One region of the Ensifer sp. ENS07 genome, then DNA from elsewhere that is predicted to be linked to it. Evidence: riboswitches for the same ligand, from Rfam matches in the RefSeq annotation. Region 1 holds a riboswitch; each other region holds the start of a gene.
What was found. Region 1 has a riboswitch for cobalamin ahead of bluB (5,6-dimethylbenzimidazole synthase). Riboswitches for the same ligand answer to the same signal wherever they lie in the genome.
Positions count from the first base shown of each region.

Region 2: it holds a riboswitch for cobalamin, as region 1 does, so the genes downstream of both, nrdH (glutaredoxin-like protein NrdH) here and bluB (5,6-dimethylbenzimidazole synthase) in region 1, are expected to answer to the same signal.
Region 3: it holds a riboswitch for cobalamin, as region 1 does, so the genes downstream of both, IB277_RS14330 (TonB-dependent siderophore receptor) here and bluB (5,6-dimethylbenzimidazole synthase) in region 1, are expected to answer to the same signal.
Region 4: it holds a riboswitch for cobalamin, as region 1 does, so the genes downstream of both, IB277_RS11650 (CbtB-domain containing protein) here and bluB (5,6-dimethylbenzimidazole synthase) in region 1, are expected to answer to the same signal.

Region 1 is NZ_JACVBE010000002.1:187,483-191,673, forward strand. It holds gene IB277_RS07985 (DUF2865 domain-containing protein) at 115-1,185, shown strand; gene bluB (5,6-dimethylbenzimidazole synthase) at 1,198-1,893, opposite strand; cobalamin riboswitch at 1,939-2,151, opposite strand; gene IB277_RS07995 (SDR family oxidoreductase) at 2,248-3,060, opposite strand; gene IB277_RS08000 (phytanoyl-CoA dioxygenase family protein) at 3,149-4,191, opposite strand, start outside.
Region 2 is NZ_JACVBE010000009.1:257,319-261,509, reverse strand. It holds gene nrdE (class 1b ribonucleoside-diphosphate reductase subunit alpha) at 1-1,903, opposite strand, end outside; gene nrdI (class Ib ribonucleoside-diphosphate reductase assembly flavoprotein NrdI) at 1,873-2,289, opposite strand; gene nrdH (glutaredoxin-like protein NrdH) at 2,302-2,523, opposite strand; cobalamin riboswitch at 2,911-3,137, opposite strand; gene IB277_RS25115 (acyl-CoA thioesterase) at 3,288-4,088, opposite strand; gene metE (5-methyltetrahydropteroyltriglutamate--homocysteine S-methyltransferase) at 4,085-4,191, opposite strand, start outside.
Region 3 is NZ_JACVBE010000003.1:368,007-372,197, reverse strand. It holds gene IB277_RS38035 (hypothetical protein) at 1-582, shown strand, start outside; gene IB277_RS14330 (TonB-dependent siderophore receptor) at 653-2,548, opposite strand; cobalamin riboswitch at 2,734-2,928, opposite strand; gene IB277_RS14325 (LysR family transcriptional regulator) at 3,247-4,107, shown strand.
Region 4 is NZ_JACVBE010000002.1:927,528-931,718, reverse strand. It holds gene IB277_RS11665 (glucoamylase family protein) at 1-254, shown strand, start outside; gene IB277_RS11660 ((2Fe-2S)-binding protein) at 275-1,123, shown strand; gene IB277_RS11655 (CbtA family protein) at 1,162-1,959, opposite strand; gene IB277_RS11650 (CbtB-domain containing protein) at 2,157-2,333, opposite strand; cobalamin riboswitch at 2,374-2,636, opposite strand; gene IB277_RS11645 (TetR/AcrR family transcriptional regulator) at 2,635-3,327, opposite strand; gene IB277_RS11640 (NAD(P)H-binding protein) at 3,432-4,191, shown strand, end outside.

The DNA.
Region 1 (4,191 bases):
CGATCACCGACAAGCTCTATGATGGAGGCGAAACAGGAATGCCGCTGGCAGCCACCCGCAGAAGGTCGGCGCCGACCTGGCAACAGGAAGAGACTTTCGCCCGTGTTCACGCGCATGAAACACGTCGCTGCGGCCCTTGTGCCTCTGGTTCTGATCGGTGCCGGTCCGTCACTGGCATCGACGGCCTGCGACCGACTGAACGCGCGGCTCGCGCAACTGCCTGACTACGTCGCCAGCAATGCCGATGCGCGCGACTACGCAAGCGCGATCTCGCGGCAGAATATCGAGCTGCGGCGAGCAAAGAACGACCGCCGCCGCGCGGGTTGCAGTGGCGGCAACGCCATTGGCTTCGACGGCGGCGACCCCGACACTTGCTACGGCCTCAACAGCCTGATCGCCGAGATGGAAGACAATCTGCGCATGCTGAAGTCCGAGCGCGAGCAGATCGTCGCCGGCGGCAGCGACGACAGCCGGCGACGCATCCTCGCCGCGCTGGAGATCAACGGTTGCTATGGCGACCGCGAGGAGTTCGCAAGCGTGGAACCGGACGTGCCGGAAAGCCACCGCAACATCGTTGCCGACCTGCCGCCGGAAGACGCCTACGGCCCGATGCTCGGCCGAGGCGAAGACGGCTACGCGCCGCAGGAGCGCTACTATAGCGGCACGCTCAGAACCATGTGCGTGCGCACCTGCGACGGCGCCTTTTTCCCGGTTTCTTCGGATGCGACGCCGGCCGATTTCCCGCGCGACGAGCAGGCCTGTCGGGCGCGCTGCCCGGGGGCTGAGACCGAGCTCTATTTTCACGACCTCAACACGGAAGAGAGCGACAAGATGGTCTCGGCCGTGACCGGCCGTCCCTATACCGAAATGCCCAACGCCTTTGCCTATCGCACCCGCGCCGTCGGAAAACCCGGCCAGTGCGGCTGCCAGATACCCCAGACCGCCTCGACCACACCGAAGGCAAACGGAACGAAGATCGGTGACGACCAGTCGTCGATCATCGTCATCGAGACCAAGAAGCCGGAAGCGGCGAGCAATACCGCCAAGGCGCCGGCCGAAGAGCGGCCTTACGATCCGTCGAAGAACAAGGTTCGCGTCGTCGGCCCGACCTACCTGCCGCAGGAAGAAACCGCCATCGACCTCAAGCATCCGAAGGGACCGGCCTATCAGCCGGTCCAGAATTGATCGGACGAGGCCTTACGCCTTCTCCTTGCTGCGTCCCCATCCGTCTTCGAAAACCAGCTCGTCGAGCGGCAGGCGCTGGCGCCAGCCCTTCACGGCGAGTTCCGGCTGCTGATAGAGGCGATCGACATAGCCGAGGCAGAGCCAGGCAACGATCTCGATATGATCTGGGATGCCGAGAATCGCCTTGATCTCGGCCTCGTGGAAAATGCTCACCCAGCCGACGCCCACCCCTTCGGCCCGCGCCGCAAGCCAGAGGTTTTGCACGGCGCAGACGGTGGAATAGACGTCCATCTGCGGATTGTGGGTGCGCCCGAGTACGACGGCACCGCCGCGCGTGCGGTCGCAGGTGACACAGATGCTGAGCGGCGCCTTGCGGATGCCTTCCAGCTTCAGCGCACGGTACTTGGCCTGTTGTTCCGCCTCGAACATCAGCGCGGCCTCGTCATTGGCGCGGCGAAACGCCTGCCAGACGCGCTCACGCGTTTCTTCCGCCCGCACCAGCACGAAGTTCCACGGCTGCATGAAGCCCACGGACGGGGCGCTGTGCGCAGCGGCCAGCAGGCGCCCGATCAGATCATCCGGCAATGGCGCGGGCAGGAATTCATCGCGCACGTCGCGACGTGTCTCGATGGCACGGTAGACGGCCTCCCGCTCTGGCAGCGAAAAGGCGCCGGCAGCCGCAAGGCCGCCCTTCGGTTCAGTCAGCATCGTTCGATCCCCAACAATGCGAAAACCTCCCGCCGTCCACGCGGGGTTCGGTCTATCTCGCCAGGCCGGTCTTCTGACTTCGGTTCAACCGATCACCTCGCCTTCCCAGATCGATTGAAGATCCAGTGGCAAAACCTTGAATCAACTCAAGGCTCTCTTAGAGGCGATCGTCCCCGTCACAGCGTTGGGCACGTTCCGGAATGACACCGGATTCCCGATTCTCCCGCTTTCGCGGACACCTGACGACGGCACTAAGTGCACAGCCGTTTGAGAAAGACAAGCGCGCCAACCCGGTCGAGACATGGCGCGCCACTTTCCGCCGGCTACTGTCGAGCTTAGTCGTTTGCCTCCGCCTCAAAGCGGAGCGACCGGATGCGGCGAGTCGTCATAGGCGCCCCAGACCGACTGATCGAAGCAAATCACCGATCCGGTTATCAGCCCGGACTCGGCCGACGACAGATAGGCGCAGGCCCGCGCCACTTCAGCCGGATCGACGAGCCGACCGAAAGGCTGGTCGGCCGCCACCTTTTCGAGCCAATCGGCAGCCGCGCCATGAAACTCGCGCTGGATGCGGTCTTCGCCTTCGGACGCCATCCAGCCGATATTCAGCCCGTTGACGCGAATGCGGTTGCGAAGAAGCGCATAGGCCGTGTTTTTGGTCAGCGTTTCGAGCGCGCCTTTCGACGAACAATAGGCGGCAATGAACGGCTGGCCGGCCATCGCCGACATCGAGCCGATGTTGACGATCGTGCCCTCGGTCTTCTCCCGCCGCATGATCTTCACCGCCTCCTGCATCAGGAAGAACGGCGCGCGCACATTGGTCGCGAACATGCGGTCGAAGAGTTCGGGCGTGGTGTCGAGGATCGTGCCACGGTCGGTGATAGCTGCGGCGTTGACCAGCGCATCGACCCGTCCGAATTCCGCGTCGCAAGCGGCGACCACCTTGCGGGCGTCCTCTACTTTTTCCAGATCGGCCTCGACATAGACGACTTTCGCGCCGCTTGCCTTGCCGATCTGCTCGGCCTTCGCCCGCCCCTTGGCGGCGTTGCGGCCGCAGATGACGATGCCTTCAGCGCCGCGCTCGGCGAAAAGGCCAGCAATCGTCGCGCCCAGTCCCTGCGTACCACCGGTGACGATGGCGATCTTGCCTTGCAATTGTCCACTCATCGAATTCCTCCCTCGGAAATGATCGTTTGAAACGGCTGCGGCTCCCGGCTGAAACACACCGGGAGCCTGTCAAATTGTAACTCGCTCGTCAGCTCAGCTTGCGCTTCGCCTGCGCCTCCAGCACCGAGAGAAACTCTTGTTCGCCCGTCCCCGCAGTGAGAGCCTCGCGCATCAACTGCGCCTGCGTCTTCGGCGCCAACCCGCCGAGTGGCGGATCCCGGTCGAGATTGGTGGGGAACGAATAGCCCTCGGCACAGGAGGAGATCGCGTTGGCCGCTTCCGCCTGCGTCAGCGTCCCGCCCGCCAGCAAGGCCCGCAAGGCCGGATAGAGCGTCGCGCTCATGGTCAGTCGGTCAACGGTTTCCATTGCGCGACCGAAGGCCGAAGACACCTGCAGCAGGTTGGCCACGCGGCGGATATCCCGGGAGTGGTTGGTGCCGGCGGCATGGAAGAGCGCCGGGTTGAAGAAGACAACGTCGCCCTTTTCAAGGGGAAGCTGCACGTGGTGTGCGTCGAAATAGGCGCGGAATTCCGGCCGGTTGAGCGCCAGATAGCCCGGCACATAGGTTTGGCTATAGGGCAAGAACAGCGTCGGTCCGCTTTCGAGCGGCATGTCGCAATGGGCAACCGCCCCCTGCAGCGTCAGCACCGGTGAAAGCTTGTGCACATGCGCCGGATACTGCTCGATCACGGCCGCGGTCTGGAAGCCGAGGTGATAATCCCGGTGCGCCGATTGCGCCGCACCGCCAGGATTGACGCGATTGACCTGCGCCGTCATCTGGTAGTTCGGCCCGAGCCAAGCCTCGCTGACGAGCGCTATGACGGCATTGCCGTAATAGGAGGCGAAATTCTCCGGCGCGTTCAGGCAGTGCTTTTCCAGCGAGTTCCAGATGCGGTCATTGGCGCCGGGTTTGGCGAAGTGATCGCCGCCGCCGCTGTTGCTGCGATGTTGCTCTTCGATGATAGCGTCAAAGACCCCGCTTGCGACGTCGATTGCTGTCGTATCGGCAAAGGCGCGCTTGAAAACCGCCACGCCAGGCCCGGTCGCCAGTACCTCGCAGATCTCCGCCAGAACAGAACGCCGCGCCTCGGCATCGCCGCACGCCGCAATCAGCGCGGCGCTGTCATAGA
Region 2 (4,191 bases), on a different contig from region 1:
GATTGTCGTTGGTCATGAAGGCGGCCGGATAGTAGACGCGGCCGATCTTGCCTTCCTTGCGGATCTCGATCTTCGAGACGATCGGATGGATCGAGGAAGTGGAGTGGTTGATGTAGGAGATCGAACCGGTCGGCGGCACGGCCTGGAGGTTCTGGTTGTAAAGGCCGCCAGCTATCACCGCCCGTTTCAACTCCAGCCAGTCTTCCTGAGTCGGGATCGAGATGCCGGCTTCCTCGAACAGGCCCTTCACCTTTTCGGTCGCCGGCAGCCATTCGGCTTCGGTGTATTTGTCGAAATAATCACCCGACGCGTATTTCGAGTTTTCGAAGCCGGCGAAGTTCTTGCCCTTCTCGACCGCCAGCCGGTTCGACGCGCGGATGGCGTGATAGGTCACCGTGTAGAAATAGATGTTGGTGAAATCGATGCCTTCCTCGGAGCCGTAGTAGATGCGCTCGCGGGCGAGATAGCCGTGCAGGTTCATCTGCCCGAGGCCGATCGCGTGGCTGTCGTCGTTGCCCTTTTCGATCGAGGGCACGGACGAGATGTGGCTCATTTCGGAGACGGCGGTGAGGGCGCGGATCGAGGTCTCGATCGTCTGGCCGAAATCCGGGCTGTCCATCGCAGCCGCAATGTTCAGCGAACCGAGATTGCAGGAGATATCCTTGCCCATGTGCTTGTAGGAGAGGTCGTCGTTGAACGCGCTCGCCTCGCTCACCTGCAGGATTTCCGAGCAGAGATTGCTCATGGTGATGCGCCCGGCGATCGGGTTTGCCCGGTTCACCGTGTCCTCGAACATGATGTAGGGATAACCGCTTTCGAACTGGATCTCGGCGATGATCTGGAAGAAGTCGCGCGCCTTGATCTTGCGCTTGCGGATGCGGGCATCCTCGACCATCTCGCGGTACTTCTCGGTCACCGAAATCTCGGTGAGGGGCACGCCATAGACCTGCTCCACGTCATAGGGTGAGAACAGATACATGTCCTCGTTGTTGCGGGCGAGCTCGAAGGTGATGTCGGGGATGACGACGCCGAGCGACAGCGTCTTGATGCGGATCTTCTCGTCGGCGTTTTCGCGCTTGGTATCGAGGAAGCGCATGATGTCGGGGTGGTGGGCGTGCAGGTAGACAGCACCGGCTCCCTGGCGCGCGCCGAGTTGGTTGGCGTAAGAGAAACTGTCTTCGAGCAGCTTCATGACCGGGATGACGCCGGATGACTGGTTCTCGATCTGCTTGATCGGCGCGCCCATCTCGCGGATGTTGGTGAGCGACAGCGCCACGCCGCCACCGCGCTTGGAAAGCTGCAGCGCCGAATTGATGGCGCGGCCGATACTCTCCATGTTGTCCTCGATCCGGAGCAAAAAGCAGGAGACGAGCTCGCCGCGGCTCTTCTTGCCGGCGTTGAGGAAAGTCGGCGTTGCCGGCTGGAAGCGGCCGGAGATGATCTCGTCGACGAGATCGCGGGCAAGCCCCTCGTTGCCGCGCGCCAAGGCCATCGCCACCATGCAGACACGGTCTTCGTAGCGTTCCAGGTAGCGCTTTCCGTCGAAGGTCTTCAGCGTATAGGACGTGTAGTATTTGAACGCCCCGAGGAAGGTCGGAAAGCGGAACTTCTTTGAATAGGCATGATCGTAGAGATCGCGCACGAAGTTGAAGGAATACTGGTCCAGCACTTCCTGCTCGTAATAGCCCTCGGTCACCAGATAATCGAGTTTTTCCCGGAGGTTATGGAAGAACACCGTGTTCTGATTGACGTGCTGGAGGAAGTACTGTTTCGCCGCCTGCCGGTCCTTGTCGAGCTGGATCCGTCCCTCTTCGTCATAGAGGTTCAGCATTGCGTTCAGCGCATGATAGTCGAGCGCTGCTTCCGTCGCCTTTAAGGGGCGTTCGAGTGTCGTGACGTCCAAAATCGTTCCATCCCGTTTTTGACATTGGCGACGTCCTCGTCGGTCCCGAGCAGCTCGAACCGGTAGAGATAGGGTACCCGGCACTTGGCCGAAATCACGTCGCCGGCGATCCCGTAGGTCGCGCCGAAATTGCTGTTGCCCGCTGCGATCACGCCGCGGATGTGAGAGCGGTTGCCCGCGTCGTTCAAGAAGCGGATGACCTGCTTCGGCACCGCCCCGCGGCCATCGTCGCCGCAATAGGTCGGCACGACCAGCACATAGGGCTCTGTGACCGTAAGTGCGTCCATACCTTCCCTGAGCGGTATGCGGGCGGCGCGAAGGCCGAGCTTTTCGACGAAGCGATGGGTGTTTTCCGAGCGACTGGAAAAATAGACGATCAGGCCCATCGCCCGCGTCCTTCAGGAAAGCGCGCTGATCATGTCCGGGCGGAAACCCGCCCAATGCCGCTCGCCGGCGACGACGACCGGGACCTGCCGATAGCCAAGACCCTGCACCAGCGCGAATGCATCGGAATCCTCGGAGATATCGACGATGCGATAATCGATGCCTTGGCGGTCGAGCGCACGGGTTGTGGCGGTGCATTGGACGCAGGCTGGTTTGCTGTAGACGGTGATCGACATGGGTTCCTCGTGAGGGTCTGGCAAATGGGCGCAAAAAGTCGTCGGATCGCGCGAACGCGAACCGTGGTGTTGGCGATTGGACACGAAACATCGCTCCCCGGTCGACTCGACCGGAGTTGACGTCGTCAAGCTGGCCCAAGGTCGGTTACGCAACCGGGCCGGCTCGTTTTGGTCGGGCGCTCAGGAATTCCGCGGATGCGGGTTTTCAAGGCGCGGCCTTTCGATCAGGCGCGCAACAACGCGCACCCGTCCGCAGAAGGTGGATCTGAACTGGAAGAAACTGGCATGACTTCACCCCGAAGCTTTCGACGGGCTGCCGGGGAGACGTCGAGACGATCGGGCAGGCTCATCCTGCCACGCACTCAACCCCTCCGGACACCCCGCCCGTGGACGTTTGGTGATCGAGGCAGGTCTCCTGGCTTACGGGTCAAAGCTTCCATCCCGACCTTCCCGAGGCCTCATGCCTCAGTGGTCCAAATCCGGACAGTCGCTCGCCGTCTACAGTTGCGGGGGCAGCTACGGCATAGCCTCAGCGGAAACCCGCCGGCGCACCGTATTCCCGTCTTAGCTCCCAATCCTTGCGAATCGGAAGAACCTCGAACACTAGATATAGTAGTTCATCGCAAATCTGCGTCAATAGGTTCCGTATGTGGAAGGCGGGGGTAGGAGGGTGGTTTCTTTTGCAGTGTGGATAACGGGGAGTAAACAGCCGGTTGGCACCAAGGTTGTGGATAGGGCGCCCCTGGTGCGGACGCCCCATTCCATCAAGCAGCGAAAGCGGCCACGGGCCGGTTGTCCTCGTCGACGGCGACCATAGCGAACGTTCCGGTAACAGTCCGCTGTCGCAGACCGGTGAGGAGCTCTTCCGACCAGAGTTCGACCTCGACGGTGGCTGAACTGCGACCCGTCCGCACAATGCGGGCGATGGGTTCGATGATCGAACCGATCATGATCCGGTGCTTGAAGTCCATACCGGTGCAGGAGGCAAGGACGGTCGCCCGGCGGCTCCGGCGCGTCGCGACGACGAATGCGGCCTTCGTCATATGCGCGAGGGCGTTGCCACCGCATATGGCGCCAAAGCTGTTGGCCTGGCCGGGAAAGACGATGTCGACCATGCGTAGGGTGCCCGCCTCTTCGGGCGTGTCCGTTGCCACATCGAGCGGCGGCAGCATCCAATCCGTTTCATCGGCACGGGGCATCGCGACCATGGTGAAGGTGCCCCTGCTGCAAAGGGCGCGGCCGCCGGTGGCGATATCTTCCGCGATCATCTCGACCTCGACCACCATCGAGCGGTGCCCGACACGAACCGGACGGCCGCTGAAGCAGACGATCTGACCGATGCGCGCTGGCGCACGAAAATCGATGCGGTCGCAGGATGCGGTGACGAAGGGAACGCGCCCGTGACGGGTGGCGACGATGAAAGCGATCCGGTCCATCGACGCGAGGGCGGCGCCACCAAAGAGCGTGCCATGGTGATTGGTATCGCCTGGAAAAACGATGTCGATCAGGGTTTGTGGCGCCGGGGTTTCCCCCGGCGCCGTCGTGACTTCGTGCTGCCCCGTCATGCTTTGACGGCTTCGCGCGTATCGGCGGCAAAAGCCGCTCGAAGCGAGCGGGCGGCGGCGACCATGTTAACGAGCGCCGGCCGCGTCTCTTCCCAGCGCCTGG
Region 3 (4,191 bases), on a different contig from region 1:
GACGTATCCGCCATCCTGGCGACCGCCGAGCGCCTGAAATACACCTCTGGCGTCAAACAAGTCATTTCAAAACTGATAGAAGAGCCTTCCGAGGACTTCGTACGCCTTGTTGCTGGTTCTGTCTACGAGGGCCGGATTACCGCGCAGGTTAAAAAGATGTTGACGGGAGTCGTGCGAACCGCATTCCGAGATGTGATCATGGTCCCGGTCAAGAACCGCCTTTCGAGCGCACTCGCGGACACGGAGGAAGTCATCGAAAAAATTGACGAGCCCGTTGAGGAGGAACCCGAAGTCGTGACGACAGAGGAGGAGCGCGAGGGATACATGATTGTGAAGGCGATCGTGCGCGATACGATCTCGTCGAAACGAGTGGTGATGCGCGACCAGAAATCCTATTGTGGCATTCTTATCGACAATAACAATCGAAAGCCGCTCGCGAGGCTACATTTCAACCGCTCGGTCAAATACATCGGGCTCTTTGACGGTGAGTCCGAGGAACGGTTGATTATCGACTCGCTTGACCAAATTTACGATCACAGCGACCGCTTGCGGGTTACGGCGAAAAAGTATTTCGCAGAATAGTCTGCCACCGCACGTGTCGACATAGGAGGCAGTCTGTCCGCCGCCTCTTTGCCCTTTGCCTTTTCGTAAGTCAGAATGAAGCCGACAATCCGGCGAAAGCAGTCAGACCGGGCGACGACTTGAAGCCATAGACTTCCCGGTAGTCTCGGTCGAACAGATTGTCGACGCGACCAAACATTTCCAAGGTGTCGTTGATTTTCAGGCTGCCGCCGACGTTCAAAAGCGAATAGCCAGCCATCGTCACCCGCGGGGGTACAGCGGTCGCAAAAACCGTGTCGACAGTCCTGCCATTGAATACTGCCTCGGCGAAGACCCTCGCGCGGTCGTCATAAAAAACGTAGTCCGCTTTGACCGAACCGATGTGGCGGGGGCGACGGGCTTCAGCGAGACGCGGCCCGGTGGCGGCTGTCTGTTCGGTCGCGTCGGTGTACGTATAAGATGCGGTCATCGTGACGCCGTTGAAGAAATCGAAGGTCGCCGAAACCTCCATGCCTTGGCGGAGGCTTTCGCCGTCGCGGTTGATCGGCCGCGCGATGAAATCCGCGTCGTAGACAGTGGCGATCTCGTTCTCCAGATTTTGGTTGAAGTAGGTAAGGTCTACTACGAGGCCCCCCTCATTGAAGCTTTTCTCAACCCCGATGTCGTATCCGAGGCTCCGTTCCGGCTGCAAATTTGGATTACCGATGAATCCTCCGGGAAAATAGCCGAACTGTTCATAGAACGTCGGGTTGGTAACGCCGGTTCCGACTGAGGCATGAAGCCGCATGTCGCTGCTCGGGATTTGCCACGCCGCGCTTGCAGTCCAGGTTCCCGTATCACTGAAACCGCTGTTCCAGTCCTGCCTCGCACCGAAGTTTAGGTGGACTTGATCAAAGAACTCTACCCGATACTCGCCAATAAGGGATTGCGCGTCCCGTCGAAAAGTCTCCTCCAAATGGGAGGGTGAAAACCTTTCGAATTGCCATGCGTAACCGCCGGTCACTTGTTGGATCACCTGGTCCGTATCGTCGAAACGATAGGACGCTTGATAGCTGCCCCTATAACGGTTTCCGTCGTCCGAACTGTTTCCGTATTCGTCGGAGTGCCTGGATTGATAGATATCGGTGCCCGAGAAAAGGATCTTCTGTGCCAGCGCGTCGTCCAGGGACGAATTGGTGATCCCAACCGACCCGAAGAGTTCCTGGTTCTTGGTGTAGTCGTCCGCGTCGTAGGTCATCGCGGTGTCCCAGTCTTGCGGGTCACTCTCGCTGCGACGATTTACGCCCCGAACCGTGCCCTCCATAGTCGTATCCGGCGAGAGATCGATTGTGAACTTGCCGTTTAACGTACCATTCCTGCCGCCGTCCTCTTCGTCACCCGCACCCGAAATGTTGAAGCCGTCCGTGTGCATAACGGTGCCGGATAGCCAATAGTCATAGGTGTCACGGCCCCCGCCGGCGGAGATTGTCGATGTGACCGAAGCGTTGCTGCCGATTTCCGTGCGCGCAGTAGACCGAACGGAATCGCGCTCGCCGCGCTTGGTGACGATGTTGATCACGCCTGACATGGCATTAGCCCCCCAGAACGCGCTTTGCGGCCCGCGCAGAATTTCGATGCGTTTTATGTCGTCGGTAACCAGGCCTCCGAAGTCGAATTCACCCTGCCCAACGTCGTTGGCGACCACGCCATCAATGATCACCAGCAGTTGATTGCCCTCCGCGCCGCGCACACGTACCTGCGTTAAGCCACCTGAGGAGCCCGTGCGAGATACTGCAAATCCCGGCACAAGGCGTAGCGCATCCGCGACATAGCGGACCTGATGCTTCTCCATCTCCTCCCCCGAGATCACGGTGACGGCACGCCCGGATTTCTCGAGCTCCACGGGAGTCAATCCGTCCGTAACGACAATCGCTTCGAGCTCTGTCGGCTCGTCCGCCTGGTTAGCATCCCGAGCAAAGCTCGGCTCCCATGCGGCGATGAGGAGCATCGCAGCTCCGGTCAGAAAAATCCTCATAATCTCCCTTCAGGCAGGGCCTGACCTGCACGGCTTTCCTCCGCAGAAAAGAAGTGACAATGGTAACAACCGTTCCCATCGACCGTCCTTCAACACGGCAACATCTTCGACAATGTCACCGCTACGGGCGGCCGCGCTCGGACACTCCCCGTATCCTTGCATGGGTGACCAACACAGGCAGGTCTCCTGACTTCCGCGTCCCCGCCAGTCTCGCCCTTCCCGCTTGACGCAGTGGGCTGATGAGACAAGCTCGGCGGTTACAGTTGCGGGGGCAGCCGTGGGATTGACATCGACTATGCCTCACCACGTTCCCTTTTCATCCGTCATGCGGAACCTGTGCCGTAGCCGACCAATAAAGTCGGCGACGAGTCGCGACAAGAGTGTATGGCTAGTTTTTCCATACGTGCACGCTCTTTAAGCATACATTCCTGCGCATACATCTTGCAATTTGCCGCGTCTTCGATATAGGATCGGCTGCGCCCGGAAAGTTTGTTGCTCCTTGCGAGAACGCGGACCAACACCCTCACGCGACGAGGCACGATATTCCTCTCCTGCGTAGGCTGGGCGCCGTCGTTAACCGTGTCGCTAGATACTGACCGGTTGGAAAACCAGAAACCGGCGAAATCTGCTTGGCCGACGGGCAACGGATCAACCACAATTGCGATCACACCATGAACCTCGACCTTCTCGATACCTTCCTGGACTTGCTTGAGACAGGCAATTTCCGGCGCACATCAGAGCGACTTGAAACAACGCAGCCGGCCGTAAGTGGCCGCATTAAGACACTAGAGCGAGCCGTGGGCGCCCAACTATTTCACCGCGGGCGAGCGGGTGCAGTTCCGACTTCGGCCGGTATCAGGTTCGAGAAACACGCTCGCGCCATCAAAGCGGGCTGGGCGCATGCGCAGCACGATATCGGAGGCCTGGAACACTATGATGGCCCTCTACGCATCTCAGGGCCGCTAAGCTCGATAGGGACGCTCGTTCTGGACTGGATCGAGGAGTTGCACATCATCAACGAACGACTGGAATTGGTACTGCATTCTGGCCACTCGTCCACCGTCATGGCGGATCTCTCCGGTGGCAGGATTGATATCGGCATTGTATTTTCGCCCAAATGCTTGCCGGACCTTAGCATCGAGGAGACCGGCGTCGAAAAATTTCAGATGGTGTCGACGGAGTTCGACAGGCTTTCCGATGTGACTTCGAGAAGTTATATCCGCGCTAGATACACGACATATTTCGAGCGGATGCACACCGAGCTGCTACCGGGGCTCACTCGATCTGCTATCGCCGTGGATCACGAGGACCATGCAATCGGCATTCTGAAACGGCGTGGTGGAACTACGTATCTCCCGCACCAGACCGTCGAAACCTTGTCCGGGTCCGGCATGTCAGTGCGTCTTGTAGAAGGCGCGCCGGAGATTAAGCAGCCGGTTTACGTCGTGACGCAGAGACACCGCAGACACGAGTCACTTATTGACACAGCTGTCGATGCGCTCAAAAGCGTTACGCCGAGAGAAGGCTTATGAGCCGGTCCTGCTGAAGGCCAACTCTCCCATCCGTCGCGTCATGGGATGGCCGGTTATACCATTCGACTGCGTTCCTGGCAGGAA
Region 4 (4,191 bases), 740 kb from region 1:
TTCCCGGCGGCTTCAACCCGAGCCTGGCCGCCGGCGCAGGCCCGGAGGGCTGGATCGATGCGCGGGTCGTCGGTCTTGACCAGGGCCTCGTTGTCATGATGATCGAGAACTGGCAAAGCGGCCTTAGCTGGGCACTGATGCGCAGCATGCCGGCGATCCGCCTCGGCCTTGAACGGGCGGGCTTCGACGGTGGCTGGCTGCAGGAGGGGGAAGGCGCGTGTGGTAATCCGCCCGCATCCTGCGCCAGAGGATGAGAATGGACGACGGAGACGGCATGCGCTTGAACGACCACCGGCCGACAGCGGAGACCGCGGCGTTTGCGCCGCAGGCGCTGGCCGTCGCCGACCATCTGCGTACCCAGTTTCCCGAGGCTGCCGTCTCGCTCGGGCCGGCGGCCAGTGATTTCAGCGCGCCGGGCGACTTCTGGGCTGCGGGCAGCGCTGGCCTCGAGGCGGGGCTCGCCTATCAGGATTTCTTTGGGGTCGGCATGACCGACCGGATCCGGGCGGCGCATCTGATCGCCTTCTATAGCCGCCAGCTGAGCGTGGTCCTTGGCGCGTTCCATCTCGGCGCCGGGTTGCAGGCGGAGGTGGCCGGCATTCGTTTCGAGGATTGGACGCGGCTTCACCGTGGCGTCGAAATCGCGGGCAAGCGCTATCATTTTCGCCTGCATCCGCCGGCCACGGAGCGCCAGGGTGGCGAAGGCGTCAGCGCATTCGAACAGGGCTTCATCGCCCATCTGGCACCCGTCGTTGCGGTTCTGAAAGCGCGAGCAGGGCTGTCGAGCGGGGCGCAATGGCGGCTCGCGGCCGATGCCCTGGCCGGCGCGTTCCTGGAAATCGGCCGCGCGATCGGCGACGAGGCGCGCGGCATGGCCGAGGCGCTGGCGATCGTCAAACGACCGGGTTCGCGGCTCTACTCAGAGGAGCTCTGCTACGAGCAGATCGCGGCTCTCGATCCGGCAAGCGGCGCTGAGCTGTCGCGCCAGTATCGGATCCGTTGCGGCTGCTGTCTCTACTTCAAGACGGAAGGGGGCAGTTTCTGCGACACTTGCGTGCTGCTGGAGCCGGAAGATCGCCGCGCGCGGCTGGCGGCGCATCTCATGCAAAACGGCGGGACCTGAACCCCGCCGTCGCTTTGCTGACGATCTGTGATCAGTGATCACTGTGCCTTGACGAAGCGCTCGTTGATGAAGCCGGAGACGACGCCGAGCACGATCCAGAAGGCAAGCGTGGTGGCGAGTGCGGCAACCGCAAACTCGGCGCCGAGCACGGCCGGAACGTTGCTGGTGATATCGAGCGGCTGCGGCGCACCGTAGACATGGGGTGCTGCGATCAGCACCAGGCCTGCGACCTTGGAGACGATCTCCTCGCGCAGGACGACGAGATAGAGGCCGACGGCGGAGAGCGCCACGGTCACCAGCCACCAGGTCTGGCGGTCGCCGAGTTCGGCTGCCGGAAATCCCGGCAGTTCCGGCGGCAGACCGATCGCCGGCAGCATGTGCACGGCAAGCCAGCCGCAGGCGCCCCACAGCGCGCCGTTCCTGAGCGTGATCGGGTAGCCGATCACCAGGCTGACGCCGGCGAGCAGCAGGCCGAAGCCGGAACCTGTGACGAGGTTCGCCATCAGCGTGCCGGAGAAGCGGCTCATGCCGAACATGATGCCGCCTTCCTCATGCTCGCCCTCATGGGCATAGGCCGGGGTGATCGGCGACAAAGCGTCGAGGAAAGCGCCGAACGGCGACACGGCTTTGAGCGACGAATGCTGGTCGTGGTTTTCTGCGGCCGGCTGTGCCGCACCCGGCTGGGCGGCGGGCTGTTCGGTAGCGGCCGGTGCCTCGCCTTCGAATTCTTCTGCATGCAGGATCAGCGGTGTGACGCGCAGTTCCTGGGCGCCGGTCATGAAGACACCGGCAATCAATCCAGCCACGATCGCGGCCAGAAGCGTTCTGACAATCATCTTGAAATCCCTCGATAACGACAAAAGCCACGCCCTATGGCGTGGTCCTCGAGCCTTCCCATTTTCCCTATGCTGCGGATGGCCTTCGCGCGCCGGAAAAACCGGGATGCACGCAGGCCTCCATCCGGCTCGGGCCGGATGCGTTCAGGTCCGCAGATTGTTCGATGCGGAACGTTGTTCACGTTCCGGCGCATCGGTCAGTGGCAGGGGAAGCCGTAGGAGTGGCGGGTGTCGTGCGCCGTGTCGTGCAGCACTGCCGAGTTGGCAAGGCCGGCGCCAAAGACGAGGAATGCGCCGATGAAGAGCGCGATGACGCCAGCGGTCAGACGATCGCTGAGGGAGAGCGGGGTGCTCGAAATGGTAGACGTAGCCATGACAACCTCCGTGATGGCATCGGGAAATTCCCGGTTGGGCCCTATGCCCGTATCGAGTGGCAGGTTTCCTGGCTCACGGCGTTGGGCTCGATGCCCTCGATCTGCCTCGCCTTCCCAGCTCGGCCGCCCTCTCGCGGTCTTGCCAGTGGCTTCTTCCGGATCGCTCCGGAACGGTGGATCGACGTCGCTCTACAGTCGCGGGGTCGGCCGTGATTTGAATGCCCAGCTTGGGTCCATCCGTCACATTCCCGTTTACTCCCGAAACACGTTCGCGTCCCGGGAACCAATCGATCCCAGATGATTAGGATTGTGTCATGGAGTTGTCAATTGAGTGCGCGCCGCCGCGCGGTCCATCCGCGACAAAATCCTTGACGGTCATGCGTTTGTAGGCTTCGACGATCTGGTCACCCTCGGCCCGGTCGACCGAGACTGCAAGTCGCATGGTGCAGTCGCCGAGATGCATGATCAGGAAGGCGGCGCTGTCGATCTCTTCGCGCGGCGTCTCCGGCACAAGGCGGGCCCAGACATCGGCAAGCAGCTTTCCGCCGGCGCGGCTTTGCGCAAGATCGATCTCGCGCAGCGCCTTGTCGGCTTGCATCGCCGACCAGATGTCGCGCATGACCGGCTCGGCGAGGAACATGTCGTAGTAGATGTCGAACAGCAGCGAGAAGGCGTCGCGCAGTTCGGCTATCGACGTGACCTTGGCCAGTTCGGCCGCGATGCACTCGTTGCAGACCGCATTGTAGCGCTCGGCCAGCGTGCGCACGATTGCCGCCTTGTCGGGGAAGTACTGATACAGCGATCCGATCGAAATCCCAGCCTTTTCAGCGACTTCGCTCATGCGCATGGCGTCGCTGCCCTTCTCCTGGATGAGCGCCGTCGCGCAGGCAAGGATCTGCTCGACGCGCTCGCGGCTGCGCTTCTGGCTCGGCGTCCGGCGCAGCGCACGCTCGTCGTCGGCGGGAAGCGTGGCGGGACTTGCATCTGGAATCATGAGTAATGCTCACATTTTGACTTGACTCCTAAAATACGAGGATTTATCACATTTGCAAATGTGAGAGATGCTCATGTTTGTTGATGGAACCTCAGGAGGAAACGATGTCTCGGAAAGTCACACTGGTTTTGGGCGGTACCGGCAAGACGGGGCGGCGGGTGGCCGATCGCCTTCGGGAGCGGGGCATAGCGGTCCGCATCGGCGCCCGTTCGGCGTCGCCTTCCTTCGATTGGACGGATGAGGCGACCTGGACGCCCGCCCTTGAAAATGTCGATCGCATCTATGTCTGCTACCAGCCCGATCTGGCGGTGCCGGGCGCCGTCGACGTCATCGACCGGTTCTCGAGCCTTGCCGTTCGCTCCGGCATCAAGCGGCTGGTGCTCCTGTCGGGCCGCGGCGAGGACGAGGCGGAAGCCTCCGAGCGTGCGCTGCAGGCCTCCGGCGCCGACTGGACGGTCATCCGGGGCAGCTGGTTCTTCGAGAACTTCGACGAAGGCTTCCTGGCCGACGGCGTGGTGAGTGGTTCGGTCTTCCTGCCGGTGGACGAGGTCACCGAGCCCTTCGTCAGTTGCGACGACATTGCCGACGTGGCGGTTGAGGCCCTTCTGGACGATGCGCATATCGGCAAGGTCTATGCCTTGACCGGCCCGCGCCTGATGACCTTTGCCCAGGCCGTCGCCGAGATCGCCGCGGCCGCCAACCGTCGGATCTCTTATCAGGCCATTCCGGTTTCCGACTTCGCAGCGCATCTCAAGGCGGACGGCGTGCCGGATGACTATGTCGAACTCATCCGCTATCTCTTCACCTCGGTGCTCGACGGGCGCAATTCCAGCATGACGTCCGATGTCGAGCGCGTGCTTGGGC